Regions from separate parts of the Variovorax sp. 10N420 genome, predicted to be linked through region 1. Evidence: predicted binding sites of a transcription regulator. Region 1 holds the regulator's gene; the other holds the start of a gene.

Region 1 (16,062 bases):
GGCCAGCGGTGCTGCATTCAAGTTACGCCCCTCCTATCACGCATCACGGGGCGGGCGGCGGCTTCAGGTACGGCATCGAATCAACAGCCACGCCGCCGCGGCGCACTTCGAAATGGAGCTTGGTCACGTTCGTGCGCTGCGACACCGCTGTCGCTGACGCAGGCGCAGTTCGATGCGCTGGTGGTGGGACTGCCTTGGAAGCGCCTGCCAGAGATGAGTGTGATCGCACGGCTATAGGCTCGCAGCGGCGAGCGCGCGTTGACAGCGCAACTCCCAATGACGCGAAGCAGGCGAGGGTTGCATGATGGGTGTCCATGCAGGACCTGCGCGACCGAGGCGGTCACGGCGCTCGCCCAACAGATGCTGCGGCACATCCAGCGCCAGGCGCAGGACTTCCGCCTGAAGGACGCAAGCTCGAGAAGCTCACGTTCGAACTGGCACGTCACAAGGCCTGGAAGTTAGGTGCGAAGTCCGAGGCGATGAGCACTGAGCAGCGCCGGCTGTTCGAGGAGACACTGGCCGAGGACGAAGCCGCCCTGCAAGCATTGCTGGATCAGGCGAAGGGCACGTCGGCGGAAGACGACGCCGCTGACACTGACACTGAACGACAAGACCAGTTTTTACGGGGAACTGGGGCGCGTGTTCAGCGTCTCCGGAGATGCGCGAGTGCGTTCCTCCATTCAAGGCAGCGTGGGCCTTCGACTCTCCTGGAAGTAAGACCAGGAGCGTCCTGTCGCAGAAATGGGTTTGGCAGCGTGCAGCGCCAACTTTCGCGAGGCAATCGGCGTCTCATCGGTTACGCTGATAGTCGCACTGCCGACGGATGGGTGAGATGGACAAGGCCTTGAACTGTCCGAGCGCCGATGAGAGACATCAACCTGTGGCGGAGAGTGTGAGATTCGAACTCACGGACGCTTTCACGTCGGCAGTTTTCAAGACTGCTGGTTTAAACCACTCACCCAACTCTCCTGGGATGCCTTCTGTGCAAAGAAGACAGCCGGCGATTTTAGCGGTTGTCTTCCCGCGTTTCGGCCGTCGGCGCCCAACCTCGCATGACCAAATCAACAATCCCTTCAGCCCAGGCGCGGCGCTCCTCAGGCCCGGCCAGAGGCTTCGAGATGAAGAAGCGCACGCCGCCAAACGCCAAGGTCGACAACTGCACCGCGGCCAATTCAGGTGACGGCACATGCAGCGTTCCGGCCCGATGTGCTTCGGCAAGGTATTCGACGACAGGCGCGAGCACGTAGCTGTTCTCCGCATAGAGCGACTTCGCCAGTTCCGGAAAGCGCACGGCCTCGGCAATCACCAGGCGCAACAGCGCCAGGGTCTTCGGCTCGGTCGCGCTCAGGTACATGCGCTCGATCAGGTCGAGCAGGACTTGCCTCTCGTCGGCGCCCCGGCGCACCAAGGTGGCCTGCATGTTTTCGCGGGCACTGCTCACGGCGCGGTGAACCACTTCCCTGAACAAGGCTTCCTTGTTGTCGAACTGGCGGTAGATCGTGATCTTGGCGACGCCCGCCTCGCGAGCAATGGCCTCGATGCTGGTGGCCGCATAGCCCTTTTCGAGGAAGGATTCCAACGCGGCGGCAAGGAAGGATTCGCGCAGCGCGACGGCCTGTTCGGGGCTGGGCCGTCCGCGGGATCGGCGCTTGACTTCGGGAGATTCGAGGTTTTCCATGGCGGTATCTCTCCTCAGGAATCTGGCAGGAAGATCGTCTGAAGATCGCTCAGGAAGTCGAAGCCGCGCGTTGTCGGCCACACGCGCGCCAAGTCGCGCTCGATCAATCCCTTGCGCTCGGCTTCTTCCAGTCCGCGCTGGATGGCCGTCACAGCCAAGCCGGTCCGTTCCGCGAACTGCGCGAGCGTAAAGCCGTCCTTCAAGCGCAAGGCATTGAGCATGAATTCAAAAGGAAGGGCACCGATGCCAACATCCTCACTCTGCGCAACGGCATGGGCGGCGAGTGCGTTGTCCATGTACAGACGCGGCTCCCGGAACCGCACTTGCCGCACGACACGATGCGCAAAGCTCAGCTTGCTGTGGGCACCAGCGCCGATACCCAGATAGTCGCCGAACTGCCAATAGTTCAGATTGTGCGCGCACTGGTGGCCGTTGCGTGCATAGGCCGAGATTTCGTAGCGTTCGAGCCCCACCTCGGCCGTGCGCTCGCAAATGCGGTCGAGCATGGCGTAGGCGGCGTCGTCTTCCGGTACCACCGGAGGAAACTTGGCGAAATAGGTGTTCGGCTCAATGGTCAGGTGATAGACCGACAGGTGCGGCGGCGCCAGCGAAAGCGCCTGATCGAGGTCCGCGTCGAGGTCCTCGGGCGTCTGGCCCGGCAGCGCATACATCAGGTCGAGGTTGAAGGTCTCGAAACTGGCGGCGGCCTCCTCCACTGCCGCAATGGCCTGTGCGCGATCGTGCACACGGCCGAGCGCCTTCAGATGCTCGTCGTTGAAGGACTGCACGCCAACCGACAGGCGCGTGACACCGGCTGCCCGGTAGGCACGGAACCGGTCGCGCTCGAAGGTGCCCGGGTTGGCCTCCAGCGTGATCTCGCAATCGGGTGTCAGCTTGAGTCGAGCGCGCAAGTCCCCAATCAGCCGGTCGATGGATGCCGGAGAAAACAGGCTCGGCGTGCCGCCCCCGATGAAGATCGTGTGAACCGTCCGGCCCCAGATCAGCGGCAGCGCCGCGTCCAAATCGGCAACCAGGGCGTCCAGATAGCGTTGCTCGGGCAATTCGCCGGACGCATTCCGCCACTCATGGGAATTGAAGTCGCAGTAAGGGCACTTGCGCAAGCACCACGGAAGATGAACGTACAGCGACAACGGCGGCAGAGCCGACAACTGCAGCGGCCCCGGCCGCATCAGGTGCAGGGCGTCGTTGGCGTCCGCCGCGCCCGCGGCACTCTCGTCGCCGCTGGAGATCGGAATGATGGCGCTCACGACCAGCGCTCGCGCATCAGGGCCAGCATGGCGCGCGCAGCTTGTCCACGATGGCTGTTGGCGTTCTTCACTTCGGGCGACAGTTGCGCAAAGGTCTTGCCGAACTGAGGCAGGAACATCACCGGGTCGAATCCGAAGCCGTTGTCGCCGACGGGTTCGCTGGCGATCAAGCCGGCGACGCGCCCGACCGCAATCAGCGGTTCAGGGTCGTCGGCGTTGCGCAGCGCCACGAGGGTGCTGACCAGGGCGGCGCGGCGATCGGTCTTGGACGCCAATTGCTCCAGCAGCGCACGCACATTGTTCGCATCGCCTTTTTCGTAGCCGAACTGCGTCGCGTAGTAAGCAGTGTCGACGCCAGGGAGGCCGCCGAAAGCCTGAACGCACAGGCCCGCGTCGTCGGCGATGGCAGGCAGCCCCGTGTGCGCCGACGCATGGCGCGCCTTGGCAAGCGCGTTTTCGACAAAGGTGCGGAATGGCTCCTCGGCCTCGCCGACGCCAAGTTCCGACTGTCGCACCAAGGTGACGTCGAGTGGCGCAAGAAGAGCCTGCAACTCGGCGAGCTTGCCGGCATTGTTGGACGCGAGAACCAGCTTCATCGTCGGTGCTTCAGCTCGAGAGCGCCTTCGTCTGCAGCGCGGTCAGTTCGGAGATGCCTTTTTCGGCCAGCGCCAGGAGCGCGTTCATTTCGCCGCGCGAGAAGGCGGCGCCTTCGGCGGTGCCCTGCACTTCGACGAAATGGCCGGCGCCGGTCATCACGACGTTCATGTCCGTGTCGCAGGCCGAATCCTCGATGTATTCGAGGTCGAGCAGCGGTGTGTTTTGCACGATACCCACCGAGATGGCGGCGACTTGCCCGCGAATCGGCGATGCGGGGATCTTGCCGTCCGCCAGCAGCTTGTTGACGGCGTCCTGGGCAGCAACGAAGGCGCCGGTGATCGCGGCCGTCCGCGTGCCGCCGTCCGCCTGCAGCACGTCGCAGTCGAGGTGGATGGTGCGTTCGCCGAGCGCAGCCAGATCGAAGACGGCGCGCATCGAGCGGCCGATGAGACGCTGGATCTCCTGCGTCCGCCCGCTCTGCTTGCCACGAGCGGCTTCGCGGTCGCTGCGCGTGTGCGTCGCGCGCGGGAGCATGCCGTACTCGGCCGTGACCCAGCCTTCGCCGCTGCCGCGCTTGTGCGGGGGCACCTTTTCCTCAACGGAGGCCGTGCAGAGGACGCGCGTCTGGCCGAATTCGATCAGGACCGATCCCTCGGCATGGATGGTGAAGCCACGGGTGATGCGCACGGGGCGCAACTGATCAGCGGCACGGCCGCCGCTTCGTACGAAAACAGTCATTTTTGATGAACGGAAAAGAAAAAAGAGGGAACAGACTCAGCCCTTGCGCGCGGCGGAGCGGCGGATCGCCTCGTTGATTTCAGCAATCGATCGTTCGATCGCGTCTTCGTCGAGATCGTCGAGTTCGCTGTCCGACGGCATACCCGCCTGGATGGTCGACGCGAACACGCCATCGCTGATGCTGTCGGTGGAAACACCCCGTTTCTGACCCGGCGCGTCGGGGGTTTCCCATTCGAGCGCGATCAGGGTCACGTTGTCGCTGTGGCTGCCGCCGTTGCGCAGTGCCATTTCGGCGAGGTCGGGGGCGGCGTCGGAAACCGGTCTGCCCGAAGACAGCGTGTGAACGATCAGGCTGTCGTCCAAAACGCCCCAGACGCCATCGGAACACAGCATGATCCGGTCACCGCGCAACAGTTGAAGCGGCTCCGAAATGTCGAACAAGGGCGGCGTCGGCGAACCCAGGCAGGTCAGGAGCAGATTGCGATTGACCGGCTCGGGGCCGGCATTGGCACGCGGACGTTCGGCGTGCGAGTGGTCGCGGGTGCGCATGAGGAGTTCGCCGTCGCGCACAACATACAGACGCGAATCGCCGCAGTGAATCCAGGTGGCGGTCGTGCCCTGGATCACCGCCGCCACGACGGTTGTACGAGGTGTGTCGAGCATGCCCTTGTTGCCGGCATACCGCATGATCTGCTGGTGAGCCGCCATCACGGACGACGTCAGGAATGCCTTCACGTCCTTCACGATCGGCCGCGCTTCACGTTGATACAGCGCCGCTATGGTCTGCAGGGCCAATTGCGCCGCGACTTCGCCTTCCGGATGTCCGCCCATGCCGTCTGCCAAAACGAACAATCCTGATTCACGGGTGTAGCAGTAGCCCATGCGGTCTTCATTCTTGAGACGACCGCCCTTGCGGCTGACCTGAAAGACAGAAAATTTCATGCGGGGCGGGTGGTCGGTGCTGCCGCTTTGGGCAACCCCTTCTTTTCAAATGAACGCATGTTGTCTATGGAAAGTCTTACTTTTTCACCGACCGTGAGCTTGGTATAGCGGCGCTCCCCCTCCCGGCTCAACTCCTTCTGCAGGGCGAAAACGGACTGCGGACGCGAAAGCGGATCGAGCGACATGCACCACTCGACCACCTCGATAAGGTTGTCCGAGTAGATGCCGCGCAGCCGGGACAGCGAAAGGCCGAGGCGATCTTTTTCGATGCGCTGCGGCGCGTCGTTCGGCGGATACCCCTGCATGCACGCGTAGATGCACGCGCCGATGGCGTAGATGTCCGTCCAGGGCCCCATGGATGAGTCGCGGCGGTACATCTCAGGCGCCGCGAATCCGGGCGTGTACATCGGCCGGATGAAATTGCCTTCCTTGGACAGCACTTCGCGCGCCGCGCCGAAATCGATCATCACCGCCCGGTCGTCGTCGGTCACGAAGATGTTGGCCGGCTTGATGTCCAGATGCAGCATCTTGTGCTGATGAACGATGCGCAAGCCACGGAGGATTTCGTCGAACAACGAACGAATCGTGGATTCGCGGAAGACCTTTTGCTTTTTGAGGTCGCGCGCGGTGACGATGAAGTCCTGCAGGGTCGCACCCTCCAGATAATTCATGACCATGTAGACCGTCTCGTTCTCGCGGAAGAAATTGAGAACGCTCACGACCGAGGCATGCGAGATCTGCGCGAGCGAACGACCTTCTTCGAAGAAGCTCTTCAGTCCAAGGCGGTAAAGTGAAAGCTTTTCGGGCGGGACTTGCGGCGCCAGCTCGCCAGTGCCTCGAGTCGCTAGGGACGACGGAAGATATTCCTTGATGGCAACCTGCTGGCCACTATGGTCGACGGCGAGGTAGACAACACCAAAACCACCCGCCGAAAGCCGGCGCACGACGCGATAACCGCCAATGACCGTGTCTGGCAGCAAGGGCGAAGGTTTGACCTTTGACATAATCCGGGAGTTTCGCCCGAAGGCGATGGTGCGGCAAGCGAACGCCGTGCCGACGTCACGGTGCAAACAACAGATTCACAGCGAGGCGCAATGCCAGTTTACAGCATGACCGGCTATGCCAGCGGGCAAAACAGCCCTGCAGGCGGCCACCCAGAAGCCGAGGCGCGCCCTCCCGCCGGAGCTCGTCTCGGGGTCGAGATCCGCTCCGTCAACAGCCGTTTTCTCGACCTGACTTTCAAGTTGCCCGAGGAACTGCGCCAGCACGAACCGGCGCTGCGCGAGGTCATTACCAAGCAGCTCAAGCGCGGCAAGGTCGAAGTCCGTGCTGCAATTGAATCGACGGCAGCCGCAGGGGTGGGCGAGCCCTCGGCAAAGTTGCTGCAACGCCTCAATGGCGTGCAGGACCAGATCAAGTCGTGGCTGCCCAGCGCTCGGGATCTCAGCGTCGCGGATGTACTGCGGCTCGCCTCGGGCGACAGCGCGATAAGGGGCGACTGGGGTCCGGAGATCACCGCATTGACAGAGAAGACGTTGAAGGCCCTGATGTCTGCCAGGGAGCGCGAAGGCTCCCGTCTCGCCCGCATGCTGCAAGATCATCTTGAGCAATTGCGCGGGCTCGCGATGCAGGCGTTGCCGTTGGTGCCCATGCTCGTGGAGCAGCAGCGCACACGCTTCCTCGAGCGCTGGCAGGAAGCCATGGGTCTGAGCGGCGGCGCCACGCCCCCAGATGCGGCACAGGATCGTGCATTGACCGAGGCCACTGCTTTCGCGATCCGCATCGACGTCGCGGAAGAACTGACCCGGTTGAACTCCCATCTCGACGAGATCGAGCGCCTTGTCAAGAAAGGCGGAGAAATCGGCAAGCGGCTCGACTTTCTGATTCAGGAATTGCATCGCGAAGCCAATACGCTGGGCTCGAAATCCGCGACCCTCGAACTCACGCGCATCGGCGTGGACATGAAAGTCCTCATCGAGCAAATGCGCGAGCAGGTCCAGAACATCGAATAGAGAACCAGCGAATGGACTACCCCGGCAACATCTTCGTGGTCGCTGCGCCGAGCGGCGCGGGCAAATCGAGTCTGGTCAAGGCGTTGATGGAACTCGATTCGGCTGTGCAACCTTCGGTCTCACACACGACCCGTCCCCCGAGGGGTCAGGAAAAGCACGGCCGGGAATACTTTTTCGCGTCCCACTCAGAGTTTGACGCCATGGTGGCCGCTGAAGCTTTCGTCGAATGGGCGCACGTTCATGGCCAGCGCTACGGCACGTCTAAAAAAGCCATCGAAGAGCGTATTGCGCAAGGCGCAGACGTCATTCTCGAGATCGATTTCCAGGGAGCGCTGCAGATCCGGAAGACATTCTCGAACGCCGTGATGATCTTCATTCTTCCCCCTAGCTGGGAGGAGCTGCGCTCCCGGCTCGAGCGGCGCGGGGAGGACAGCGCCTCGGTCATCGAGCTGCGATTGAAAAACGCAGCAGAAGAAATGGCCAGGGCCAGCGAATTTGATTTCGTTATAATTAACGAGGTTTTTGAGCGCGCACTTTTCGATCTGAAAGCGATCGTCCACGCTCAGCGGCTTCGCTATTCTGCACAGCGCCGCATACGTGCAAGCACCTTTGCCGCACTGAACATTCCCTGATCCGCCAACCGTCAGCCCACCGCCGAAAGACCCTCATGGCCCGCATCACCGTCGAAGATTGCCTGCAACAAATCCCGAATCGTTTTCAACTCGTGCTGGCCGCGACCTACCGCGCCCGCATGCTGAGCCAGGGACACGCCCCGAAGATTGAAAGCAAGAACAAACCAGGCGTGACCGCGCTTCGTGAAATCGCCGAAGGCAAGATCGGTCTGGAAATGCTCAAAAAGGTCCCCGGCTGACCTGATGCAGACAAGCAACAAGGAAGCACCGCATGCGGTGCTTTTTTTATGCCTGAATGCGTCGACCCGGCTGCCACGCTAAAGTGGCAGTTATGAGTGCGGTCGTCAAGCCCCAATCCGAGGCTCCTCGAAGCCCCCAGCCGAGTCCGGCGGCGCTGAATGCGGCCGCCGCGAGCTTCGCCGCGCTGACCGACCGGCTTGACTATCTTGGCGCCGAGGACATCGACCAAGTTCGCCGCGCCTATCGCTTCGCCGACGAAGCGCATCTGGGCCAGCTGCGCAACAGCGGCGAGCCCTACATTACGCATCCGATTGCAGTCGCTGCCCAATGCGCAGAATGGAAGCTCGACGCGCAGGCCTTGATGGCGGCTCTGCTGCATGACGCGATCGAAGACTGCGGGGTGACCAAGTCAGAACTGATTGAACGCTTCGGAGCCCCTGTTGCGGAGCTGGTCGACGGTCTCACCAAGCTCGACAAACTCCGCTTCAATACGCGCGAAGAAAACCAGGCGGAGTCATTCCGCAAGATGCTTCTTGCCATGGCGCGGGATGTGCGGGTCATCCTGGTCAAGCTCGCTGACCGGACGCACAACATGCGTACGCTGGACGACGCGCCGCGCGAAAAATGGGCGCGCATCTCGCGCGAAACGCTCGAAATCTACGCACCTATCGCGCATCGGTTGGGCCTCAACCAAACCTACAGGGAGCTGCAGGACTTGTCCTTTCGGCACCTGCGTCCATGGCGCTACGCCATTCTTGCCAAAGCGGTCGCGAAGGCCCGAGGACGACGTCGAGACCTTATCCAGAAGGTTCAGCAGGAAGTAGAGACAGCCTTTGCCAACGCGTCGATGAGCGTACGCATCGCAGGGCGCGAAAAAACCCTTTATTCGATTTACCGGAAGATGGACGAAAAGCACCTGAGCTTCGCCCAGGTCACCGATATTTATGGTTTCCGGCTGATCGTGCCCAGCGTGATTTCCTGCTACACGGGGCTTGGCATCCTGCACCAGATGTACAAGCCGCTGCCCGGCAAATTCAAGGACCACATCGCGATCGCCAAGCTCAACGGCTATCAGTCGCTCCACACCACCCTGGTGGGGCCAGCCGGCGTGAACGTCGAATTCCAATTGCGGACCGAAGCCATGCACGTGGTCGCCGAATCGGGCGTCGCGGCGCATTGGCTCTACAAGGCCGCGGAGCCAACGGCGCCGACCAGCGAGCGGCTGGGTGCCAAGTGGCTCCAGTCGCTGCTCGACATCCAGGATGAGACGCGCGACGCGGCCGAATTCTGGGATCACGTCAAGGTCGATCTCTTTCCTGATGCGGTCTATGTCTTCACGCCGAAGAGTCAGATCATGGCGCTCCCGCGTGGCGCGACCGTGGTGGACTTTGCCTATGCGATTCACAGCAACATCGGCGACCACACCTCGGCCGCGCGCATCAACGGCGATCAGGTTCCGCTTCGCACCGAACTCAAGAACGGAGACGTCGTGGAGATCATCACGGCGCCCGTTTCGACGCCCAATCCTGCGTGGCTGGGTTTCGTGCGGACCGGGCGGGCCCGCTCCAAGATTCGTCACTATCTCAAGACGCTCGCGCATGCAGAGTCCGAAGGGTTGGGCGAAAAGCTGCTGGCGCAGGCTCTGCGCGCCGAAGGTCTCGGGAATCTGCCGGTCGACGACGCCGAGCATCAACAACTGTGGGAAAAGCTCCTGCGGTTCACCGGCAACCGAACGCGGGCCGAATTGCTGACCGACATCGGACTGGGCAAGCGCATCGCAAGCATTGTGGCAAAGCGGTTGATGGCGCTGATGGCCGAACGTGGCGAAAAGCCCGATGCGCTGATGCTGAGTCGTGAGCGATTCGCGGCGCATGATGCCGTTTCGCAAGGCGCTGTCACGCTGGACGGCAGCGAAAACTCATCCGTGCGCTTCGCACTTTGCTGTCGCCCTATTCCGGGCGACCCGATCGTGGGCTATCTCGGGCACGGCGAAGGCCTGGTCGTGCACACGGAGGAATGCGGTGTCGGCCAGCGTCTGCGCTACAAGGACAGCGAACGATTCTTCGCGGTCGAATGGGCAGATGATCCGGTCCGGGCTTTTGAAACGGGAGTGGTCATTACCGTTCGCAACGACAAGGGCGTATTGGCGCGGGTCGCCGCTACGCTCGCGGATACCGAGGCCGACATCACGCACGTGGAGATGGCGGATGAGACTCCGCAGGACTCCACCGATTTGCGCTTCGTGATCGCGGTGCGCGACCGCACGCACCTCGACGTCGTATTGCGCGCTGTTCGGCGGACCTCCTCAGTCCTTGCCGCTACCCGGACGGTGCCGGTCCCCTGAATCTCAGCGGCTCAATGGGGTCCGTCCGAAGGCGGCGGATAGCTCACCGACAGCACTTCGATCTCATGCACGCCGCCCGGCGTGGCGAGTTTGACGACATCTCCCTCTCTGGTTTTGAGGAGCGCGCGCGCGATCGGCGAAATCCAGCTGACTTGTGACTGAGCGCTATCGGCTTCATCGATGCCAAGAATCGTGACCGAACGTTCGTCGCCGTTCTCGTCCGCATACAGCACGGTCGAACCGAAGAACACCTGGTCGCTGCCGTGATGCACTGACGGATCGGTGACTTCGGCGACCTCGAGCCGTTTGGTGAGAAAACGAATCCTGCGGTCGATCTCGCGCAGGCGCTTCTTGCCGTAAAGGTAGTCGCCGTTCTCCGAGCGATCTCCATTCTTCGCGGCCCAATGGACCGCTTCGACCACCTTCGGACGCTCCGTGTCCATCAAATCGAGCAATTCGGATCGCAGCCGCGCGTAACCAGCCGGCGTGATGTAGTTCTTGCCGCCGGCCGGAAGCGGAGGCAGAGCGCTGCCTTCTCCGCTTTCATCGTCGTCGGCGTCGTTTTCTTTCGTGAATGCCTTGCTCATTGCTCCAGCCTTCGACCCACAGGAAAATCGGGCGCCGGTTGTATCACACCGGGCGATCGTCGGTCGCTGGAAATTGCCCTTGCCAGAGGGCCGCAGGGTCAGCCAGACTGCTGCTCGGGCGCGGACGCGTCTGAGGTGTCCGAGACTGGCAGGGACTGCTCGACTTGCCGAGAGATGTCCGGAACAACCAATCTCTTCCCTTGCTCTCCAAGAGCAATGCCCTTGACGAGATGGCGCGGCAAATGATGTGTTCGCTTCAGGCGAGAAAGTGCCTCGCTGCGAGCAGGCTCGGAGACTGGCAGGAACATTTGCAATGAGCTCATCTTGTTGTCCCCAAAGAAGGCCAGGAAGGAAACGTGGGACCCTCCATCTGATGGATAGAGGGTAGTCACTCCAAGCAGCGCTGGCTTCGCCGTCAACGATTATGGCCGCGGGTAAAAGGCTTGGCGCTTTCGGCCCTGAGCGCGGTAGTGTCAACGGCATAGTCGGCCGGGAGCGCCACTTACATCAGGTGACGTAGTTCTGGACACAAGCGGCCGGAGACGCTCACAATGAACGCTCTCCTCTGGACTCCAAGGTCCTTTCGCCCGCTTCGGCGGGCTTTTTCATGCGCCGGGAAGAACCTGCGAATACGGCCGCACCAAAGAAAAAGGGTTAGCTCGCGTCAACGAGCTAACCCTTTATTGAGATGGTGCGGCTGGCAGGAATTGAACCCACGACCCCTTGGTTCGTAGCCAAGTACTCTATCCAACTGAGCTACAGCCGCACAGCTTGCAAGTATAGCATTCAAAACTGGACACTTTTTCTCGATCCAGAGCTTCACGCAAGGCAAAGAAAAAAACGGGGTGGTAGGCCGTGCTGGGCTTGAACCAGCGACCAACGGATTATGAGTCCGCTGCTCTAACCAACTGAGCTAACGGCCCACGCGATCCGGATTCTAGTGGGACACAGGCGCGCACTCCTGCTTCCTTTACTTCGCTACTTCCGATGGCTCAAAGCGTTCGTGACGAGCTTCGACGTGATGTCGACGATCTGGATCATCCGGTCGTACGGCATTCGAGTCGGGCCGATGACGCCCAAGGTCCCCACTACTTGACCATCGACCTCGTAGTTCGCGCTCACGATCGAGAGGTCGTCGAACGGCACGACCTGGCTTTCGCCGCCGATGAAGATGCGCACACCTTCGGCCTGGCTGGAAACGTCCAGCAGACGCATCAACTGGGCCTTTTGCTCGAACAGTTCGAAAGCACGACGCAAATGGCCCATGTCGCTGGAGAAATCGGTGACCGCAAGTAAATTGCGCTCTCCGGAGATCACTACTTCGTCCTGCGCCTCGGTCAGGACTTCCGAGCTCACTTTGACGGCCGCCTGCATCAGTTCCGCGATTTCGCCGCGCAGTTGCTCGACTTCCGACTGCAGTCGGTCGCGCACCTGCTCGATCGACAGCCCCGCATAGTGGGCGTTGATGTAGTTCGATGCCTCCACTAGCTGCGATTGCGAATAGTCGGCCTCGGGAAAGATGACCCTGTTCTGCACGTCGCCATCCGGCGAGACGATGATCACAAGCAATCGGCGATCGGAAAGCCGGAGAAATTCGATCTGCCTGAAGATGGAGGCGCGCCGCGGGGCCATGACAACCCCGACGAATTGCGAAAGGCTCGACAGCAAGTTCGCGGCATTGGCGATGACCTTCTGCGGCTGGTCCGGGGCAAGGCTTGGCGCGGCGAGGTGTTCACGTTGCGCCGTCAGCATGGTGTCGACAAAAAGCCGATAGCCGCGTGCCGTGGGGATGCGGCCTGCCGACGTATGTGGGCTTGCGATCAACCCGAGGGTCTCGAGGTCGGACATCACGTTGCGGATCGTCGCGGGCGAAAGATCCAGTCCAGAGGCGCGAGACAGAGTGCGGGAGCCGACGGGCTGGCCCTCGGCGATATAGCGCTCGACGAGTGTCTTCAGCAGCAACTTGGCGCGATCGTCCAGCATCGGGCAATTTTAATGTTGTAATTTGTAGATGGGCCCTCGCTTTCGTCACGTCGCACTCATTGGCAAGTACCAGGCTTCTGGTGCTCGGGCGCAATGCGGCGCTCTCGACGAAGTCATGGAGGGCATCGGCGCGTTCCTCGAATCACAAGGCTGCACTGTCTTTGTCGAGCAGTCCCAGGCGGAAATCGTCGAAGTGAGCCGCTACAAGGCGCTCACCGTCGAAGAAATCGGGGAAGAGTGCGACCTCGGCCTGGTGGTCGGAGGCGACGGAACCATGCTCGGCATCGGACGGCAGCTCGCGCCATACGGTGTTCCACTGATCGGCATCAACCGGGGGCGCCTCGGGTTCATCACCGACATCGCACTGGACAACTACCAGGCGACGCTGATTCCAATGCTTGCCGGCGAATACGAAGAGGACCACCGCAGCCTCATGCACGCGCAGGTAATGCGCGAGGGCGTGTCGGTCTTCGACGCCCAAGCCATGAACGACGTGGTCGTGAATCGCGGCGCCACATCCGGAATGGTGGAATTGCGAGTAACGGTCGGCCGTCATTTCGTGGCGAACCAGCGGGCAGACGGAATGATCATTGCGTCGCCGACGGGGTCGACTGCCTATGCGCTGTCGGCGGGCGGGCCTTTGTTGCATCCGGCTGTCCCAGGCTGGATCCTTGTGCCAATCGCACCGCACACCCTTTCCAACCGCCCGATCCTGCTCCCGGATGCAGAAGAAATCTCCATCGAGCTCGTTGGCGGACGGGACGCGAGTGCCAATTTCGATATGCAATCCCTCGCATCGCTGGTCATCGGAGATCGGGTCCTTGTGCGCCGCTCGGACTACCGCGTGCGGTTCCTGCACCCCCGAGGCTGGAGCTACTTCGACACGCTGCGCAAGAAACTGCATTGGAACGAAGGAGGTTCCTGACATGGCATTGCGCCGTATCGCATTGCGCGACTTCGTGATCGTGCGCGCCCTCGAAATCGATCTCTCCAGGGGCTTTACCGTCCTCACCGGTGAAACCGGCGCAGGCAAATCGATCCTGGTCGACGCGCTTCAACTCGCGCTTGGCAATCGCGCAGACGCCGGTGCCGTGCGCGAAGGTGCCGACCGCCTGGACGTCAGCGCAGAATTCGACGCCGACCCGGCGCTGAGTCCCTGGATGGACGAAGGCGGATTCGAGGCTGGCGATTCCCTGCTCCTTCGAAGGACAGTCGATCTACAGGGGCGCAGCCGCGGTTGGATCAACGGCAGTCCCGCCACCGCCACGCAGTTGCGTGAACTCGGCGACCACCTGCTCGACATCCATGGTCAGCATGCGTGGCAAAGCCTGACTCGTCCTGATGCGGTTCGAGGTCTGCTCGATGCCTATGCGGGCGTCACGACCACCACACTGGAAGCTGCATGGCACGCCTGGCGGCAAGCCATTTCCGCACTGGAAACCGCGCGATCGGCGCAGGATTCCCTGCAGCGCGAGCGTGAGCGGCTCCAGTGGCAAGTCGCCGAGGTCATGAAACTCGACCCTGGCACGGACGAGTGGGAAGAGCTTTCGGCGAGCCATGCGCGCATCTCCAATGCCCAGGCCCTCATTGAAGCCGCCGAGGGCGCATGCTCCGCCCTCGAAGACGACGACGGCGGAGCGCTGTCCGCGCTGAGCCGTGCGGTGACGCTGCTGCAGAACTGCGATCACATCGAACCCGAGTTCAAGGTTCTAGGCGAGGTTCTGGCCTCGAGCGTCGCGCAAGCCGCGGATGCCGCTCACTCGCTGCACGGCTATCTCCGGCAGGCTGACACGGACCCCGAGAAGCTCGCCGAACTGGACGAGCGGATGGGTCTCTGGATGTCGCTTGCCAGGCGCTACCGGCGGCAACCTGCCGAGCTTCCGGTCTTGCTGTCCGGGTGGCAGTCCGAGTTGGAAGCGCTCGATGCCCAAAGTGACATCGGTGCGCTCGAACGTGCCGAACTGGCTTCGCAACAAGCGTACATGAAAGAAGCGAAGGCCTTGGGCAAGGCGCGCAAGCAGGCCGCACCGCGGCTCGCGCAGGCGGTCACGCAGGCCATGCAAGAGCTTGGAATGAAAGGCGGCCGGTTCGAAGTGGCACTTCAACCGCTGGCGCAACCCGGCAGGTCGGGCCTCGAAGACATCGCATTCCTGGTCAGCGGGCATGCGGGCAGCACGCCGCGCTCTATCGGCAAAGTGGCCTCCGGCGGCGAGTTGTCGCGCATTGCGTTGGCCATCGCCGTGACCACCAGTGAACTCGGCGAGGCGCAAACCCTCATCTTCGACGAGGTGGATGCCGGCGTCGGCGGCGCGGTCGCTGAAACCGTCGGGCGACTCATGAGGCAGTTGGGTCGTGACCGGCAAGTTCTTGCAGTCACTCACCTGCCGCAAGTCGCTGCCTGTGCCGATCACCATCTGGTGGTTGCGAAGCGACAGACGGCCGCCAAGGGCCAGGACGGTCTTCGCACGGAAAGCGGAGTCTCCGTCCTGGACAACGAAGGCAGGGCGCAGGAAATCGCGCGCATGCTGGGCGGGGAACGCGTGTCGCAGACCTCGCTGGCGCACGCTCGCGAGATGCTGGGCAACAAGACACCGGAGACTTCCGCATGAGTCTCGAACTCGTGCTGATCACAGGAATGTCCGGCTCGGGCAAGTCTGTGGCCCTGCACGCGCTCGAAGATGCCGGCTACTACTGCGTCGACAACCTGCCGCCGGAACTGCTCGCGCCTTTCGTCGCATTGCAGCAGCAACAACAGACAGCGCGGGTGGCGATCGCCATGGACGTGCGCAGCGGCGTTTCGCTGCCGCTCGTCCCGCAGCAACTCGAAGGCTTGCGGCGAGAAGGCGTTTCGCTGCGCTCGCTGTTCCTCGACTCGACGACGGACGCGCTGGTGCGGCGCTACTCGGAAACCCGTCGCCGCCATCCGCTGTCCCGGCAGGAAGGCCACACCTACGCACCCGAGCAACAGCGCGTGCTGACGCAAGCGATCGACCTGGAGCGCGAACTGCTCGCCGACCTGCGCGATGGTGCCGATGTGATCG
Region 2 (16,062 bases), on a different contig from region 1:
AGCCCAAGTGGCTGGTGGTCTGTGATCGCAATCCTGACGGTGTGCCCTTCAAGCAAGCTGATCGCAACAAGGTCAGCGTGGGCCTGATCGGAGCCTACAGCGAGAGACAACTTTCATGGGCGACAGGCACGGCCTTAGCAAAGCTCACTGAAGCGCAGAGCCTGAACGAGTTGCTTGCCAATGCTTCAAGAACGGCCCGCACCTCGCTTGACGCCGACAGGCCCAACAGCCTGAAGAACTTTGACGCTGCCGCCGTGAAGTCTCAGGAGGTGGCCAAGATTTTAGGTGTGCCTGTCGTGGAAGCCTACAAGGCCCACTTGGACTTGAGTTCGGTGAACCTGAAGGTCGGCGGACTCGCTCTGCATGACGGCGACATTCCGCTTCGCCAGTTGGGATTGGGGTCACGGCGAATGCTGTTGTGCGGCATTCAAAAAATGGGTCTTGAAGAAGGCCATGTGACCCTCTTTGACGAGGTTGAGTTCGGGCTCGAGCCTCACCGCATTTCTCGGCTCTTGAAGCATGTGCGGGAGGACAAGCGGGGTCAGTATTTCTTGACCACCCATTCACCTGCCGTGCTTCGTGAGCTCACCGTCAATGAGCTCTACATTGTCCACAGCAAGGCAGGCACTGTGCGGGTCATCCCCGCCTTCTGCGAAGGCTTGGTGGCCCATGAGGCACAGGGGAAGATTCGATCCAGCGCTGAAGCCTTTCTGTCGAAGAAGGTCGTAGTCTGCGAAGGGGCCACTGAGGTGGGCTTCTTGAGAGGCTTTGACGACTACCAGGTCGGAAAAGGCAATGATCCGTTCTCATACCACGGGGTGTCCTTGTTGAACGCTGGTGGTGCGAGCAAGATTAAAGCATTGGCCGAGGCATTCAAGCTGCTTGGCTATGAGGTCTGCGTCCTTGCTGACGGAGACGCCGAGAAGCAGTTCTCGCCTGCCCATGAAGCGGAGTTGAGAGACAAGGGCATTCCGGTTCATGTGTGGACCGACAGGCTCTCATTGGAGGAACGGGCCTTTCAGGACTTGCCGTGGGCAAGCGTGATCGCCAGTGTGAAGCTTGCCCAAACCGTTCCCAGCTTGACCGTCTATGCCAACGTGCGTTCCAAGTATCAAAAGGAACTCAGTGAAGACGTTGGCACGTGGGCGGAAAGTGCCGATCTGAGACTTGCCATCGGGAAGGCGGCGAAGGGTTGCGACTGGTTCAAGGACATCACCCGAGGCGACTTGTGGGTTCAGGCTATCAGTCCTTCTTTCGGCGATCCCGATTTTTCAAAGAAGGACATTCCTGTGAAGCTCTCCAAGCTCTGGGAATGGGCTGAGCATGTCTGAGGAACTGGCAATCAAGCTCGGTGAATGCACAGGCAAGGGGTATGTCATCGCTCCTGCTGGCTACGGCAAGACGCACTTGATTGCCATGGCGGTGAAGGCGGGAACCCACCGGCAGTTGATCTTGACGCACACGTTCGCCGGGGTCAATTCCATCAAGACGAAGATGAGCACCCTCGGTGTTCCTGCGTCCCGGTACCAGATTGACACCATTGCCAGTTGGTCCCTTCGTCTTTGCCTTGCATACCCGAAGAACTCTGGGTGGAAGATTGAAAACCCAACGAGCAAGCAGTGGGCGACGCTCTATGAGGCATGTTCAACCCTGCTGAAAAAGGACTTCGTTCGCCGTATCGTCAAGGCCACTTACGCCGGCGTTTACGTGGACGAGTACCAAGACTGCTCGGATCTGCAGCATGGTCTTGTGTGTGCCTTGGCCGAAGTGCTGCCTAGCCGCATTCTGGGCGATCCCATGCAGGCCATTTTTGACTTTGACGACGGCAAGCCCGTGGATTGGGACGCTAGCATCTATCCGCATTTCGCCTGCTTGGGTCAGTTGGAGAAGCCATGGCGTTGGGACAATGCGGGACAGCCGTTGTTGGGTGCATGGCTCAAGGCCGCGAGAAAGAGCTTGGAGCAGGGTCAGAAGATCGACCTTATCAACGGCCTGCCTGCATGCGTAAAACGGGCCTACACCGATCCCCAGTACCTGCCCAACAAGCAGTACGCTCTTCTCTGTGAGCACTTAGGCAACACCGCCTCCGTCATTGCCTTGCATGGCGGGGATCAGGAGTCCAAGAACAAGACCCACCGCCTGGCTCGGACCATGGGAGGCCGTTTCTCTTCCATTGAGGAAGTGGAAGGCAAGGCGCTCTTCTCGTTCGTCAAGAAGCTCGATTCCGCCAAGAACACGAAGGCTAGGTTCCTGCACGTCTTGGATTTCGCCAAGGACTGCTTCACTGCCGTCGACAAGACGCTGACCGCTGGCACCAAGCTTGGAAACATTGCCAAGGAGACGAAGGCCACAAAATATCCCAACTTGCTGGCGGCCGCGAACCTGTACCTCACAACGCCGACAAGCAAGAACCTCAAAGCCTTTATCTTGCTGCTGAAGGATAACCCTGAGACTGCGGCCTACCGGCGTGATTTGCTCTACCGCTTCATGAGCGTCCTGAAGTTGCACATTGACGGGGCAGGGGCGACGTTCCTTGAAGCGGCGAACCTGTACCAAGAAGAAATGCGGCACACGGGCAGGCCGATCAGACATCAGAAGCTCATTGGGACGACATTGCTGGTCAAGGGGCTTGAGTACGACCATGCGGTGATTTTGGACGCCGACTCGCTCGGTACCAAAGACCTCTATGTTGCAATAACGAGGGGTGCAAAGTCGTTAACGATCATTTGCAGCGGCGGAACTTTGCCGAGCGTCTAGGGTTGCCGTTGCCAGGATGCCGCGGTTGCGCGGCACGAAACTATCCGGGTGCACCGGCTCCACTTCGCCGCAAGCGGTTGACGACGGCAATGCTAGCGTCGCAGATGCCCGGTCTCAGGACTACCGGTCGTTCGAACATCGGACGTCAAAGACTGTTCTCAGTCTGGAGCCGAACTAGCGGGACTTCGTCTGTGTCTGTAGTCGGGTGTGAAGCGGTCTTTGAGTTGACACAGATCGATCGGCTGCAATCAGTCTTACTCGGACATCCATTCAGGGGCGACTCGCAGTTCCTCAGGGCCAAATGCGCGGCATGAGCAACATCGGTTCCGTCTTGAAGTCTGAGATCTCTCGCGTTGCGCGCAAGCAGAAATGGACAGCCTCAACAAACAAGCTCGCAGTATCCCAGCGAGATCGCCGACTTGACGCGCCAAGTAGCCGGGCGGCACAAGCAGCTCAACCAGTTAGCCCTCAGGCGAAGACCGCTTCGATGATCACCGCCGTCGACGATGCCGAGACGCCTCGTCGCTTCAGCGCCACTCGTTTTGCTGCCCAAAGGGCCGAGCTTGGCTTGTCTGGGGCTTTCTACGGAACGCTTGTGGGCATGAGCGGCGCTACCATTTATCTTTGGGAAAGCCGCGCGCCAACGAACAGCAGCTTCAGCGCTTGGTCGCAGTTCGCGCTCGGCAAGCGCACAGCTCTCGAGAAAGTGAATAAGTAGTCAGTCGACGCTGGACGACATGGAGTTGGCGTGCGGCGTGAGCAGCTACATGCTTCCTACGACAGCGGCTGATTTTCACAATTGGAGCGGCCTGCGCTTGACCGCTCTGTTGAACGCGCCGCCACGTCCAAACTTCACAAGCTTCCGCAAGTTCTGCTCCGACTCTCAACCAATTCGGCAGGGAGAGCGCTTGCTTGACCGCTCTCCCAATCGCACCAGCGACATGATGGTGATCGTCGCCCCTTCTTGACCGCACTGACCGACCATGCTGCTGTCCGCACCCCGGGGATTTGAGGTTTCGGCAGTTGTAACCGACCAGCGATTGGATGGAATTTTCCGACGGATGTTGATTAACCGCGACAGACCTCAATACTCCCCAACAAAGGGGACATGCCGCGCTAGCCTCTCCGCCGCGGCCACGCTCTTCGCCAAATCGCGCGGCATGTCCACGTTCCATACACCGGACCTCCTCTGGCCCGAAAGGCGCCTGTTCGTCGAAGCCCAGGGCCTCCAGGGCTGAGTGGCTAGCTAGGTATTTCCCCTAGCAGGCACCGCAAGAGTCCCCTACCGCGGGAGGCCATGTGCGCACGTGTTCAGAACTGAGAGAGAAAAGTTCAGGACTGATTGAGAATCGACAGATCTGCTCTTCAACGCGCGCGCTCTTGAAACCGGGCAAAACACCCTTATGATTAGCACTCGTCGAAGTTGAGTGCTAACAGCACCGCACTTCGCGATGCGGAGCCGGCACCATGCCGGCTTCGGACCAAACCCCCGTTTCTTATCAGGAGATGCAATGAAACTTCGTCCTTTGCACGATCGCGTGATCGTCAAGCGCATTGAAAGCGAAACCAAGACCGCCTCGGGCATCGTGATCCCCGACAACGCCGCGGAAAAGCCCGATCAGGGTGAAGTCCTGGCGGTCGGTCCTGGCAAGAAGAACGACAAGGGCGACCTCGGGGCGATGAGCGTCAAGGTTGGCGACCGCGTCCTCTTCGGCAAGTACAGCGGCCAGACCGTCAAGGTCGATGGCGACGAACTGCTGGTCATGAAGGAAGACGACCTGTTCGCAGTCGTCGAGAAGTAATTTCTCACCCTTCATCCCTCTCATCCAACTGAATCTCGGAGAAAACTCATGGCAGCAAAAGACGTAGTCTTCGGCGGCGAAGCCCGCGCGCGCATGGTCGAAGGTGTGAACATCCTCGCCAACGCAGTCAAGGTCACCCTGGGTCCCAAGGGCCGCAACGTGGTCCTCGAGCGCTCCTTCGGCGCCCCCACCGTGACCAAGGACGGCGTGTCCGTCGCCAAGGAAATCGAACTCAAGGACAAGCTCCAGAACATGGGCGCCCAGCTCGTGAAGGAAGTGGCCTCCAAGACTTCGGACAACGCCGGTGACGGCACCACCACCGCGACCGTGCTGGCACAAGCCATCGTTCGCGAAGGTTTCAAGCTGGTGGCTGCCGGCATGAACCCGATGGACCTGAAGCGCGGCATCGACAAGGCAGTGACCGCCCTGGTCGCCGAGCTGAAGAAGGCTTCCAAGGCCACCACGACCTCGAAGGAAATCGCGCAAGTCGGCTCGATCTCGGCCAACAGCGACGAAACCATCGGCAAGCTCATCGCTGACGCAATGGACAAGGTTGGCAAGGAAGGCGTGATCACCGTTGAAGACGGCAAGTCGCTCGACAGCGAACTCGACGTCGTCGAAGGCATGCAGTTCGACCGCGGTTACCTGTCGCCCTACTTCATCAACAACCCCGAAAAGCAAAGCGCGATTCTGGAAAACCCGTTCGTGCTGCTGTTCGACAAGAAGATCAGCAACATCCGCGACCTGCTGCCCACGTTGGAGCAAGTGGCAAAGGCCGGCCGTCCGCTGCTGATCATTGCCGAAGAAGTCGAAGGCGAAGCCCTGGCGACGCTGGTCGTGAACACGATCCGCGGCATCCTGAAGGTCGTGGCCGTCAAGGCACCTGGCTTCGGCGACCGCCGCAAGGCCATGCTCGAAGACATCGCCATCCTGACGGGCGGCAAGGTCATCGCTGAAGAAGTCGGCCTGACCCTCGAGAAGGTGACGCTGGCTGACCTCGGCCAAGCCAAGCGCATCGAAGTGGGCAAGGAAAACACCATCATCATCGACGGTTCGGGCGCCGCTGCCGACATCGAAGCCCGCGTGAAGCAAGTCCGCGTGCAGATCGAAGAAGCGACCAGCGACTACGACCGCGAAAAGCTGCAAGAGCGCGTGGCCAAGCTGGCCGGCGGCGTGGCAGTGATCAAGGTTGGCGCTGCCACCGAAGTCGAAATGAAGGAAAAGAAGGCTCGCGTCGAAGACGCCCTGCACGCCACCCGCGCTGCAGTGGAAGAAGGCGTGGTTGCCGGTGGTGGCGTGGCCCTGCTGCGCGCCAAGCAAGCCGTGGGCGACAAGCTCAAGGGCGACAACGCTGATCAGGACGCCGGTATCAAGCTGGTGCTCAAGGCCATCGAAGCGCCTCTGCGCGAGATCGTCAACAACGCCGGCGGCGAAGCCAGCGTGGTCGTGAACGCTGTGTTGGCCGGCAAGGGCAACTACGGCTTCAACGCCGCCAACGACACCTACGGCGACATGCTCGAACTGGGCATCCTGGACCCGACCAAGGTGACCCGCACCGCACTGCAAAACGCCGCTTCGGTTTCCTCGCTGCTGCTGACGACCGAAGCCATGGTCGCCGACGCACCGAAGGAAGAAGCCGGCGCTGGCGGCGGCATGCCAGACATGGGCGGCATGGGTGGCATGGGCGGCATGGGGATGTAATCCCGGCCCGGCTTCCAGCCAGTCCAAAAAGCCCCGAGGCGTGAGCCCCGGGGCTTTTTTTCGTCTGAAATGCGGCTCTCAGGTGCTCAGCAGAAAAGAAAACACGGCCCCTTTGTCGACACGCGGCAGCAAGCGGATGTCACTGCCATGCAGCTGGAGGATGCGCTTCACGATCACCAGCCCCAGCCCACCGCTTCGGCCTCCCGCCGACGAGAACATCGGCCGCGTGAAGATGGCGGTGCGAAGCTCGCTCGGAATACCCGGCCCGGTGTCGCTGATCTCGACCTGCACGCCGGCCTTGTCCTGGCGCAACTGCACCATGATCTCGCCGCCAGCGGGTGTGTGGCGGATGGCGTTGTCCAGCAGGTTGGTCAGCACGCGTTCGATCATGCCGAGGTCTGCCGACACGCCGGGCAGGTCCGGTGCAATGTCGGCCACCAGCCGTTGATGCCGCGCCTCGGCGGCCAGCTCGAACTTCTGGAACACGTCCTGCACAAGGTCAGCGAGCGCGAATTGCTCCTTCTCGAGTTTGACCACGCCATATTCCAGTCGCGCCAGTTCGAAGAGCTCCTGCGAAAGCCGGGTGACCTTGCGACTCTGTGCCAGCGCGATTTCGAGGTAACGGCGCCTTTCCGCCGTGTCGAGCGTGTCGGCCTTGATCAACAGCGTCTCGAGGTAGCCGTGCAGTGACGTCAGCGGCGTGCGCAGGTCGTGCGAGATGTTGGCGAACAGCTCGCGCCGCTGCTGGTCCTGCTGCGTGAGTTCGCGCCATTGCTCGGCGATTCGCCGCGTCATCTGCGCGAAGGCCTGGGCAAGCGTGGCGATCTCGTCTCCTCCGCGGCCGACGCGCTCGAACGCCGGTTCCACATCCTGGAGCGCCGCCACGCCATCGTTCTCGAACTTGCGCACCGCACCGGTCAACTCGCGCAAGGGCCGGGTGATGAGCCGAAAAGCCACCAATCCTGCAATCAGGCCCAGCAGGGCGACCAGCGCCACGGACCACAGTGTCGTGCGCAATACATTGCTCGCCACAGCGTCCGCCAGCAGCGCGTCACGCTCTTCGCCCGACAGGACCACGTAGACATAGCCGACCTCCTGCCCGCCCACCCGCAACGGCGCGGCGCTGAATACCTTGCGCGTGCCATTGCCGCGCGGATCGTCACCCAGGACCGGCAATGGCGCGCCGTCGAGCAACCGCCGTATCGGCGCCATATCGACGCGGTCGCGCTTCAGATGTCCGGGCGGGGCCGCCTGCCCTTGGATGCGGCCATCGAGCCCCAGCAGGTAAAGCTCGACGCTGGGATTCACGGCCATCAGCTTGTCGAAAAGGTCGCTCACCGCCGCAGGGTTGGGCCCGTCGCGCTCCATCAACGTCGAGTTCTCGGCAATGTGCGCAGCCAGGCCGAGCGAAAGCCGCTGCGTCACCTCCTGCTCGTAGCGGCTGCTCGCATGCATCTGCAGCCAGATCGAGGCACTGCAGCACGCCAGCAGCAGCACGGCAAAGACCACCGAGATGCGGCGCGACAAGCTTGCATGCAGGCTCATGGTCCGGCCTCCTGCGGCGCCAGCTTGTAGCCGCGCCCCCAGACGGTGAGGATGCAGCGCGGCTGCGACGGGTCAGCCTCGATCTTCATGCGCAGGCGATTGATGTGCGTGTTGACTGTGTGCTCATACCCGTCGTGCTGGTAACCCCAGACATGGTTGAGCAGGTCGAGCCGCGAGAACACCTTGCCCGGATGGCGCGCAAAGAAGTGCAGCAGATCGAACTCCCGCGGCGTGAGTTCGACAGGCTTGCCATCGACCTGCACTTCCCGGGCGACCGGATCGATGCCGAGGTTGCCGATGTCCAGCCGTCCTGCCTCCATTCGCGCATTGCGCGCCAGGGCGTCGGTGCGCCGCAGCAAGGCCCTGACCCGCGCCACCAGTTCCAGCACCGAGAACGGCTTGGCCAGGTAGTCGTCAGCGCCGAGTTCGAGGCCCAGGATGCGATGCACCTCGCTGGACCGCGCACTCGTGATGATGATCGGGGTATAGCGCGTCATGGCCCGCGCCCTGCGGCAGATTTCCAGCCCGTCCACGCCCGGCAGCATCAGATCGAGGATCAACGCGTCCCAGCTTCCGCGCTCCAGTTCGCGCAAGCCGGCATCGCCATCGGCGGCATGCGTGATGGCGTAGCCCTCGTCCTGAAGATGCATGCCCATCAGTTCGGCGATGTGCGCATCGTCCTCGACGATCAGAACGCGTTTGGCTGAGTCCATGAAAACGGATTGTGCGGCGATATCGGCGGCGCATTTATCACGATTAATTGAACTCTCCGTGATGAATCGGCCATGGGGTCCGCCCAAGAATCTGCCCCATGCAAAGCGAGTCCACTCCATCCGCTTCATCTGGCAAGGCACCCATCCACCCGCTGTGGATGCGCATCACGCACTGGCTCAATGCCCTGGCCGTGCTGGTGCTGGTCACGAGCGGCTGGCGCATCTACGACGCATCACCACTTTTCGGATTCGAGTTTCCTCCTTCGATCACCCTGGGCGGTTGGCTCGGCGGCGCGCTGCAGTGGCACTTTGCCGCGATGTGGCTGCTGGCGATCAACGGCCTGACCTATCTGGTGCTCAACGTGGCGAGCGGCCGGCTCTGGCGCAAGTTCTTCCCGCTGTCGCCGGCCGGCGTCTGGCGAGATGCGCTTGCGGCCTTGCGCGGCAAGCTGTCGCACGCGGACCCGCGGCGCTACAACAACGTGCAGCGCCTGGCGTATCTGTTCGTGATGGTCGACATTGCCGTGCTGGTGGTTTCCGGCTTGGTGCTATGGAAGTCAGTGCAGTTTGCGGGTCTGCGTGAACTGCTCGGCGGCTACGAGTTCGCCCGCCGCATTCACTTCTGCGCGATGGCCGCGCTGGTTGCCTTCGTCGCCGTCCATCTCGTGATGGTCGCGCTGGTCCCGCGAACGCTGCTCACGATGCTGGGCAGCCACAGCAAGGAGGCCGCATGAACTTCTTCAAGCGCACCCCCCAGGCCACTCTGGCCGACATCGACACCGATGCGGCTCTGGCCGAGGCGCGCAAGCTCATCGGCCGGCGGATCGAGCAGCCTGCGCGTCGCGCATTCCTGCAGCGTTCGTTGACACTCGGCGGACTCTCGCTGCTGAGCGGCTGCAGCATCAGCGACAACTCGACGGTCGAGGCTGCGCTCACCCGCATTTCACGTTTCAACGACGCGGCGCAAGGTTGGCTGTTCGATCCGAACCGGCTGGCGCCGACGTATCCCGAATCGATGATCACGCGGCCGTTTCCCTTCAACGCCTACTACGGCGAAGACGAGGTGCGCGAAGTGGCGGAGGACGGCTATAGGCTCGAAGTCACCGGCCTTGTGGCTGACAAGCGAAGCTGGACCTTGCCCGAACTGCGCGAAATGCCCCAGCAGGACCAAGTCACGCGCCACATCTGCGTTGAAGGCTGGAGCGCGATCGGCAAATGGGGCGGCGTCCGTTTCGCGGATTTCCTGCATCGCATCGGTGCGGACACCAGCGCCCGATATGTCGGCTTCAAGTGCGCCGACGACTACTACACCAGCATCGACATGCCGACCGCATTGCATCCGCAGACCCTGCTGACGCTCACCTACGACGGCCAGCCGCTTCCACCGAAGTACGGTTTTCCGATGAAGCTGCGCATGCCCACCAAGCTTGGCTACAAGAACCCGAAGCACATCCGGGCGATTTTTGTGACCAACACCTATCCCGGAGGCTACTGGGAAGACCAGGGCTACAACTGGTTCGGCGGCAGCTGAGTCGGCTTCGACTCGGCGCTGCTGAAAGCGTGCAGCGCTGTTCTCCGGAACCGCGCGCACTGAGACTTTGAAAAACTTAACAAGCTCGAAATTCACTCATACAAGGACACTGAAATGAACAAGCTCACCGCAACGCTCCTCGCCGGCTTCCTGGCCATCGGCTCGGCTTCCGCATTCGCGGCCGACGACATGAACAAGGACGCCATGTCCAAGGATGGAATGAAGAAAGATTCAATGGCCAAGGACGGTATGAAGAAAGAATCCATGGCGAAGGACAGCATGTCAAAGGACGGCATGTCAAAGGACGGCATGAAGAAGGATTCGATGTCGAAGGACGGCATGGCCAAAGACGAAATGAAGAAGTAGCCTCGGTCTTCCGCCACCGAGGTTTCACCCAAGGAGCAGCACTGTCATGAAATCACCTTTTTCCATGGGCGCGGGATCGCGCATCTCGCTGACTCGGCGGCCCTTGTTGGCTGCACTGGCCCTCATCGCGGGGGCCGGGCTGTGGCATGTGGCACCCTCGCTCGCTGCGGAGGCCGCGGTCGTGATCCCGGCGCCGGCCGAAGACGCGTCCACCCCGCCAGGCACGACATCGGAAACCGCCGTGATCGCGGGCGGCTGCTTCTGGGGTGTGCAGGGCGTGTTCCAACACGTCAAAGGGGTGACGAGCGCCGTCTCCGGCTACGCGGGCGGCCAGCCATCGACGGCCAAATACGACGAGGTCGGCTCAGGCCGCACCGGCCATGCCGAATCGGTCCGGATCACCTTTGATCCTCGACAGATCAGCTACGGACGGCTGCTGCAGATTTACTTTTCCGTGGCGCACAACCCGACCGAGCTGAACCGCCAAGGCCCCGACACCGGCACCCAGTACCGCTCGACCATCTTTGCCGCCAATGCCGAGCAGGCGCGCGTCGCCAAGGCATACATCGCGCAGCTCGACAAGGCAAAGATCTACGGCAAGCCAATCGCCACGACTGTCGAAACGCTCAAGGGCTTCTATCCGGCCGAGGCGTACCACCAGGACTTCATGACGCGCAACCCCGACCATCCGTACATCGCCTTCAACGATCTGCCGAAGGTCGAGAACCTGAAACGGGTCTTTCCGGACAGCTATCGCGCCAAACCCATGCTGGTGGGTTCGGGCGCCTGAAAAGCGTTTGTCAGATGCTGGCCGGCAGGGGCTCGGGCGGTGGACCGTAGAGGTTGGATTCGGGCTGGCTCGGCTGAACCATGAAGTACAACAGCACGAGCGAGCCCACCACCGGAATCAGCCCGAGCAGCAAAAACCAGGCGGACCTGCCCACGTCATGCAGGCGACGCGCACCGGCCGCCAGCATCGGCAGGATGAAGGCAAGGACCACCAGCAAGTTGACGTATTCGTGGATGAAGCCGGTGACAAAGGCCAGGATGAAGTAGGCCAGGAAGAACCACCAATACTCGGGACGCGATGCGCGGCCGGAAAAATCGACGTACTTGCGAAAGCAGGTCTGTACGGCCTGTTGAAAGTTCATGAACGACTCCTCTTGTTGATTCCCACGGGAAAACCCCGCGGTCATCATATCGAGCAGTCCGCGTCAATGGCTCTGCCGCAGCCTTCCGAGCAGGCCGGCTGTGGACGCATCCAGCCCATCGACATTGCCTGATGCCAGGCGCGGCTCGATGTCCTTGGCCAGGACCTTGCCGAGCTCGACGCCCCATTGGTCGAAGCTGTTGATGCCCCAGACAGAACCGCTGGTGAACACGCGATGCTCGTAGAGCGCCAGGAAAGCACCGAGCGACTCGGGCGTCAGCTTGTCCAGCACGAAGAAGGTGCTGGGCCGATTGCCCGGGAAGTTCTTGTGCCCGCCCGCATCGCTCTGGCCGACCATGAGTGCCTGCGCCTGGGCCAGCGCATTGGCGAGCAGCTTCGGGTGATGTCCTTCGAGGTCATGCGCCGGGTCGCGCACTGCGAGAAAGTCCAGCGGGATCACGTCCGTGCCCTGGTGCAGCATCTGGAAATAAGCATGCTGCCCGTTGGTGCCCGGCTCGCCCCAGAGCACGGGCGACGTACCGAACGTTACGGGCTTGCCTTCCATGTCCACCTGCTTGCCGTTGCTCTCCATTTCGAGTTGCTGCAGATAGGCCGGGAGGCGCTTGAGCGAACTGTGATACGGCGCAATGCAACGGCTGGTGAAGCGATGAAAGTCGCGATACCAGACGTCGAGCAGGCCAAGCCGCGCCGGCAGGTTCTGGTCCAGCGGCGCGGTGCGGAAGTGCTCGTCCATCGCGTGTGCGCCAGCCAGCAGGCTGCGAAAGCCTTCGGCGCCGATGGCCAGTGCGATTGGAAGCCCGATCGATGACCAGAGCGAATAGCGTCCGCCGACCCAGTCCCAAAATCCGAAGGTCGTCTCGATGCCGAATTCGCGCGCCGCGGCGACATTGGTGGTCAGCGCGGCGAAATGGCGCGCGATGTCAACTCCGCCGGATTGCTCGAACCACCGCTTCGCCGACTTGGCGTTGGTCATGGTCTCGGCGGTGGTGAACGTTTTCGAGGCAATCAGGAACAGCGTGTGCTCGGGCGCAAGCCCCCGAAGCACGCCGGCGAGTTCATGGCCGTCGACATTCGAGACGAAATGAAAACGCTTGCCCGGCGCAACATCGGCCTCCAGCGCAAGAACGGCCATCTGCGGGCCCAGGTCCGAGCCGCCGATGCCGATGTTCACCACGTCAGTGATGGTGTTGTCGGCGCGGATCGATTCCGCGAAATCGAGCATGGCCGTCAACGTGGTCTGCACCTCATTGAAGGCGCCAGCCAGCTTGGCGGGAGGCGGCGATGACGCGGGCCTGCGCAGCAGCGTATGAAGCACCGCGCGGTCTTCGGTCGCGTTGATGTGGTCCCCCGCGAACATCGCGTCCCGATGCGCCTCCAGACCGGTTTGGCGCGCCAGGGCCATCAACAGTTGCTCGGCGCGTGCGTCGATCAGGTTCTTCGACAGATCGGCAAAGACGCCGGGCGCCGACTGGCTCAAGCTCTCGAAGCGCTTGGGATCAGCAGCAAACGCCCGACGCAGGTCGAAGCCCTTGCCGCTTGCTTCGTAGTGCGCATGGAGCTCAGTCCAGGCGGCCGTCCGATCGCCGCGGGTGCGCGTCATGTGGTCTCCATGAGTTTTTCGAGTTTGATCGCGTCCGCTGCAAAGGCGCGAATGCCTTCGGCGAGCTTTTCGGTAGCCATCGCGTCTTCGTTCAGTGCAAAGCGGAACGAGGGCTCGTCGAAGGTGACTTTTTCAGTGTCGCTGCGCTGTGCGGCTTCGGCGTCCAGAGCGTGCTTGAGCGGGGCCTCGCTGGCCGCCAACTCCCCCAGCAGTTCGGGGCTGATGGTGAGCAGGTCACAGCCCGCGAGAGCGGCGATCTGCCCCACGTTGCGGAAGCTGGCGCCCATCACTTCCGTCGCGATGCCCTGCTTCTTGTAGTAGTCGAAGATCTGCCGCACGGACTTCACCCCCGGGTCATTGGCACCCGCGTTGGCCGCCTCGTCCCATTTGGCGCCGGCCGATTTCTTGTACCAGTCGTAGATGCGGCCGACGAAAGGCGAGATCAATTGAACCTTGGCTGCCCCGCAAGCCACCGCCTGCGGGAATGAAAACAGAAGCGTCAGGTTGCAGCGGATGCCCTTCTGTTCGAGTTGGCGCGCGGCCTCGATGCCTTCCCATGTCGAGGCAACCTTGATGAGCACGCGCTTCTCCACGTCGACACCTTCGGCGCGATAGAGCGCGACGATGCGCTCGGCCCGCGCCATGGTGGCTTTCGTATCGAAGCTCAGCCGCGCATCGACTTCGGTCGAGACGCGGCCAGGAATGATCGAGAGGATCTCGGTTCCGAAGCGCACCAGCAGCCGATCGATGACTTCGTCGATGGGCTTGCCCCCGCGCTTCTTCACCACCTCGTCCAGCAGCGGACGATAGTCGGCCTTCTGCACCGCCTTGAGGATCAGCGACGGGTTGGTCGTCGCGTCTCGCGGCTTGAACTGGGCCAGTTGACGGAAATCACCGGTGTCGGCGACCACGGTGGTCCATTGACGGAGGGCATCGAGTTGGTTCATCGGATCATTATCCCGCTGCAAAACTACAGGCCGTGTCGTCCATGACTGACGTAGGGTGGTTCGATCGGTAACTATTCTTCGGCCTTGTCGACTCGCCCAAGGGAGAAAAGCCATGGCTATTCGCAACCGCCGCGCCCCACCGCCAGCCGCCTTCGACGACCGCGCCCACAGCGCCTCGATCGGCACGCTGGCAGCCGCTTTCTGCGTTGGCGGCGCGCTGACGCTGCTGGCGATGACGAACCCTCGCAGCGCGCGCGGCGAAGCCGTCGCCGGACCGCCGGATGGCGCACCGCTCATGCGTGCGCCGCTCCAGGTGGTGGCACCGGTCGACCTCAAGCGCTATGCGGGCCTCTGGCATGAACAGGCCCGCCTTCCGAACCGGTTCGAGAAGCAATGCACGGGGGCGGTCACCGCCGAATACAACCTGCGCGACGACGGCACCATGGAGGTGCGCAACCGCTGCATGCTGGCGGACGGCAAGTTCGAAGAATCGGTCGGTTTGGCCCGTGTGGTGCCGGTCGCCGGCCAACCGGGCGCGGGCCGGCTCGAAGTACGCTTCGCACCCGACTGGCTTGCCTGGCTGCCGATGGTTTGGGGCGACTACTGGATCCTGAAGCTCGATCGCGACTATCAGGTGGCTCTGGTCGGCACGCCCGACCGCAAGTACCTCTGGGTACTGTCGCGCGCGCCCACGCTGGATGAAGCGTCGCTTCGCGCCGAACTCGACTACGCCCGCACGCTCGGTTTCGACGTGGACAAGGTCGTCTTCACCGGCAAATAGGCTTCGACCTGCGCCGGCAGTTCGGTCGGCCGCTGGCAGTGGATCGCCTTCCAGCCGAGTTCGCGCGCGGCAAGGACATTCGGAAGCGAATCGTCGATGAAGAGGGTGTCTGCCGCCACCAGCCCGTAGCGCTCCGTGAGCAAGTCGTAGATCTCGCGCTGCGGCTTGATGAGCTTGACGTCGCCCGAAAAGATGCCGCCGTCGAACCAGCGGAAAAACGCGTGGCGGTATTCGAGCACGCGCGCATAAGGCTCGGGCATGTTCGACAGGTAGTAAAGGCGCAAGTCCTCGCCGGCATCGCGACGATCGCGCAGGCTCGCAAGAAGATTGACCGTGACCGCGACCGGCTCCAGCCTTTCGCCGATGGGCGCAAGGACGTTGCTGAGCCGGTCGGCAGGCAGCGACAGCCGCAACGCCATGCGGCCGATCGCATCGTCGAGCGTGTGCGTGCCGCGATCGAAACCCAGCCAGTCCTCGTGATGAAACATCTGGACCGCCAGGGCGTGCGCTGCATCGGCAGTGGGTGCATGAGGCGCGAGTTGCGTCTGCACCAGGGCGACGGGCTCCCAAGTCAAGAGAACCGCGCCAAGATCAAAAACGACATGGGTGGTCATAGGGCGGCAGGCACGATGGAAACTCCGTGGTTCGTCAGGGAAAGGGTCGTCTCCGCGCCGGCGGCCAGAGGGTGCGCCAGATCGGTGGAAATGACGAACACTGAGCCGAGCGCGGTATCGAAAGCATATTCGTAGAAATTGCCCAGGAACGCGGCCTTGCGAAGGGTCGCCGCAAGCCCGACCGCCGCGCCGATATACCAAGCCTCCGGCCGCACCGCGACTTTCACGATCCCGGGCGCGATGGCGGGGCGCGGGGTCAAGGTCAGCGGACCCATCTGCACGCGCCCGTCGGGTTGCGCGAGCGCCGGGAACACCATGGCCTCACCCATGAAGCCGGCAACGAATTCGCTCTCCGGCTGGCCATAGAGCTGCTCGGGCGTACCGCGCTGTGCGATGACGCCGTGGTCCATCACGATCACCTGGTCGCTGACGGCGAGCGCTTCGCTCTGGTCGTGCGTGACATAGGCGACGGTGAGCTTCAATCGCTGCTGCAGATTGCGGATCTCCTCGCGCATCTCGCGGCGCAGACGGGCG

Evidence for each region. The regulator HrcA, encoded in region 1, represses chaperone genes, less so after heat shock. The targets are predictions, from matches to a motif close to TTAGCACTCNNNNNNNNNGAGTGCTAA.
Region 2: groES (co-chaperone GroES) is a predicted target of HrcA. The motif match lies at 4,165-4,191, and genes of this name have one in related genera.

The regions. Positions count from the first base shown of each region.
Region 1 covers NZ_JBFTIJ010000003.1:6,727-22,788, forward strand. Annotated here, with positions in the region: tRNA gene AC1DEK_RS08060 (tRNA-Ser) at 882-969, opposite strand; gene AC1DEK_RS08065 (TetR/AcrR family transcriptional regulator) at 1,007-1,678, opposite strand; gene hemW (radical SAM family heme chaperone HemW) at 1,693-2,946, opposite strand; gene rdgB (RdgB/HAM1 family non-canonical purine NTP pyrophosphatase) at 2,943-3,542, opposite strand; gene rph (ribonuclease PH) at 3,553-4,281, opposite strand; gene AC1DEK_RS08085 (PP2C family protein-serine/threonine phosphatase) at 4,318-5,223, opposite strand; gene AC1DEK_RS08090 (serine/threonine protein kinase) at 5,220-6,227, opposite strand; gene AC1DEK_RS08095 (YicC/YloC family endoribonuclease) at 6,318-7,235, shown strand; gene gmk (guanylate kinase) at 7,247-7,867, shown strand; gene rpoZ (DNA-directed RNA polymerase subunit omega) at 7,903-8,106, shown strand; gene AC1DEK_RS08110 (RelA/SpoT family protein) at 8,199-10,451, shown strand; gene greB (transcription elongation factor GreB) at 10,463-11,038, opposite strand; tRNA gene AC1DEK_RS08120 (tRNA-Arg) at 11,728-11,804, opposite strand; tRNA gene AC1DEK_RS08125 (tRNA-Ile) at 11,885-11,961, opposite strand; gene hrcA (heat-inducible transcriptional repressor HrcA) at 12,017-13,021, opposite strand; gene AC1DEK_RS08135 (NAD kinase) at 13,050-13,946, shown strand; gene recN (DNA repair protein RecN) at 13,948-15,630, shown strand; gene rapZ (RNase adapter RapZ) at 15,627-16,062, shown strand, end outside.
Region 2 covers NZ_JBFTIJ010000004.1:84,041-100,102, reverse strand. Annotated here, with positions in the region: gene AC1DEK_RS11575 (ATP-dependent nuclease) at 1-1,331, shown strand, start outside; gene AC1DEK_RS11570 (UvrD-helicase domain-containing protein) at 1,324-2,757, shown strand; gene AC1DEK_RS11565 (helix-turn-helix domain-containing protein) at 3,245-3,475, shown strand; gene groES (co-chaperone GroES) at 4,269-4,559, shown strand; gene groL (chaperonin GroEL) at 4,608-6,260, shown strand; gene AC1DEK_RS11550 (sensor histidine kinase) at 6,339-7,805, opposite strand; gene AC1DEK_RS11545 (response regulator transcription factor) at 7,802-8,518, opposite strand; gene AC1DEK_RS11540 (cytochrome b/b6 domain-containing protein) at 8,617-9,252, shown strand; gene AC1DEK_RS11535 (molybdopterin-binding protein) at 9,249-10,049, shown strand; gene AC1DEK_RS11530 (pentapeptide MXKDX repeat protein) at 10,164-10,415, shown strand; gene msrA (peptide-methionine (S)-S-oxide reductase MsrA) at 10,462-11,205, shown strand; gene AC1DEK_RS11520 (DUF805 domain-containing protein) at 11,216-11,566, opposite strand; gene pgi (glucose-6-phosphate isomerase) at 11,630-13,186, opposite strand; gene tal (transaldolase) at 13,183-14,133, opposite strand; gene AC1DEK_RS11505 (lipocalin family protein) at 14,246-14,914, shown strand; gene AC1DEK_RS11500 (HAD-IA family hydrolase) at 14,860-15,489, opposite strand; gene AC1DEK_RS11495 (ABC transporter ATP-binding protein) at 15,525-16,062, opposite strand, start outside.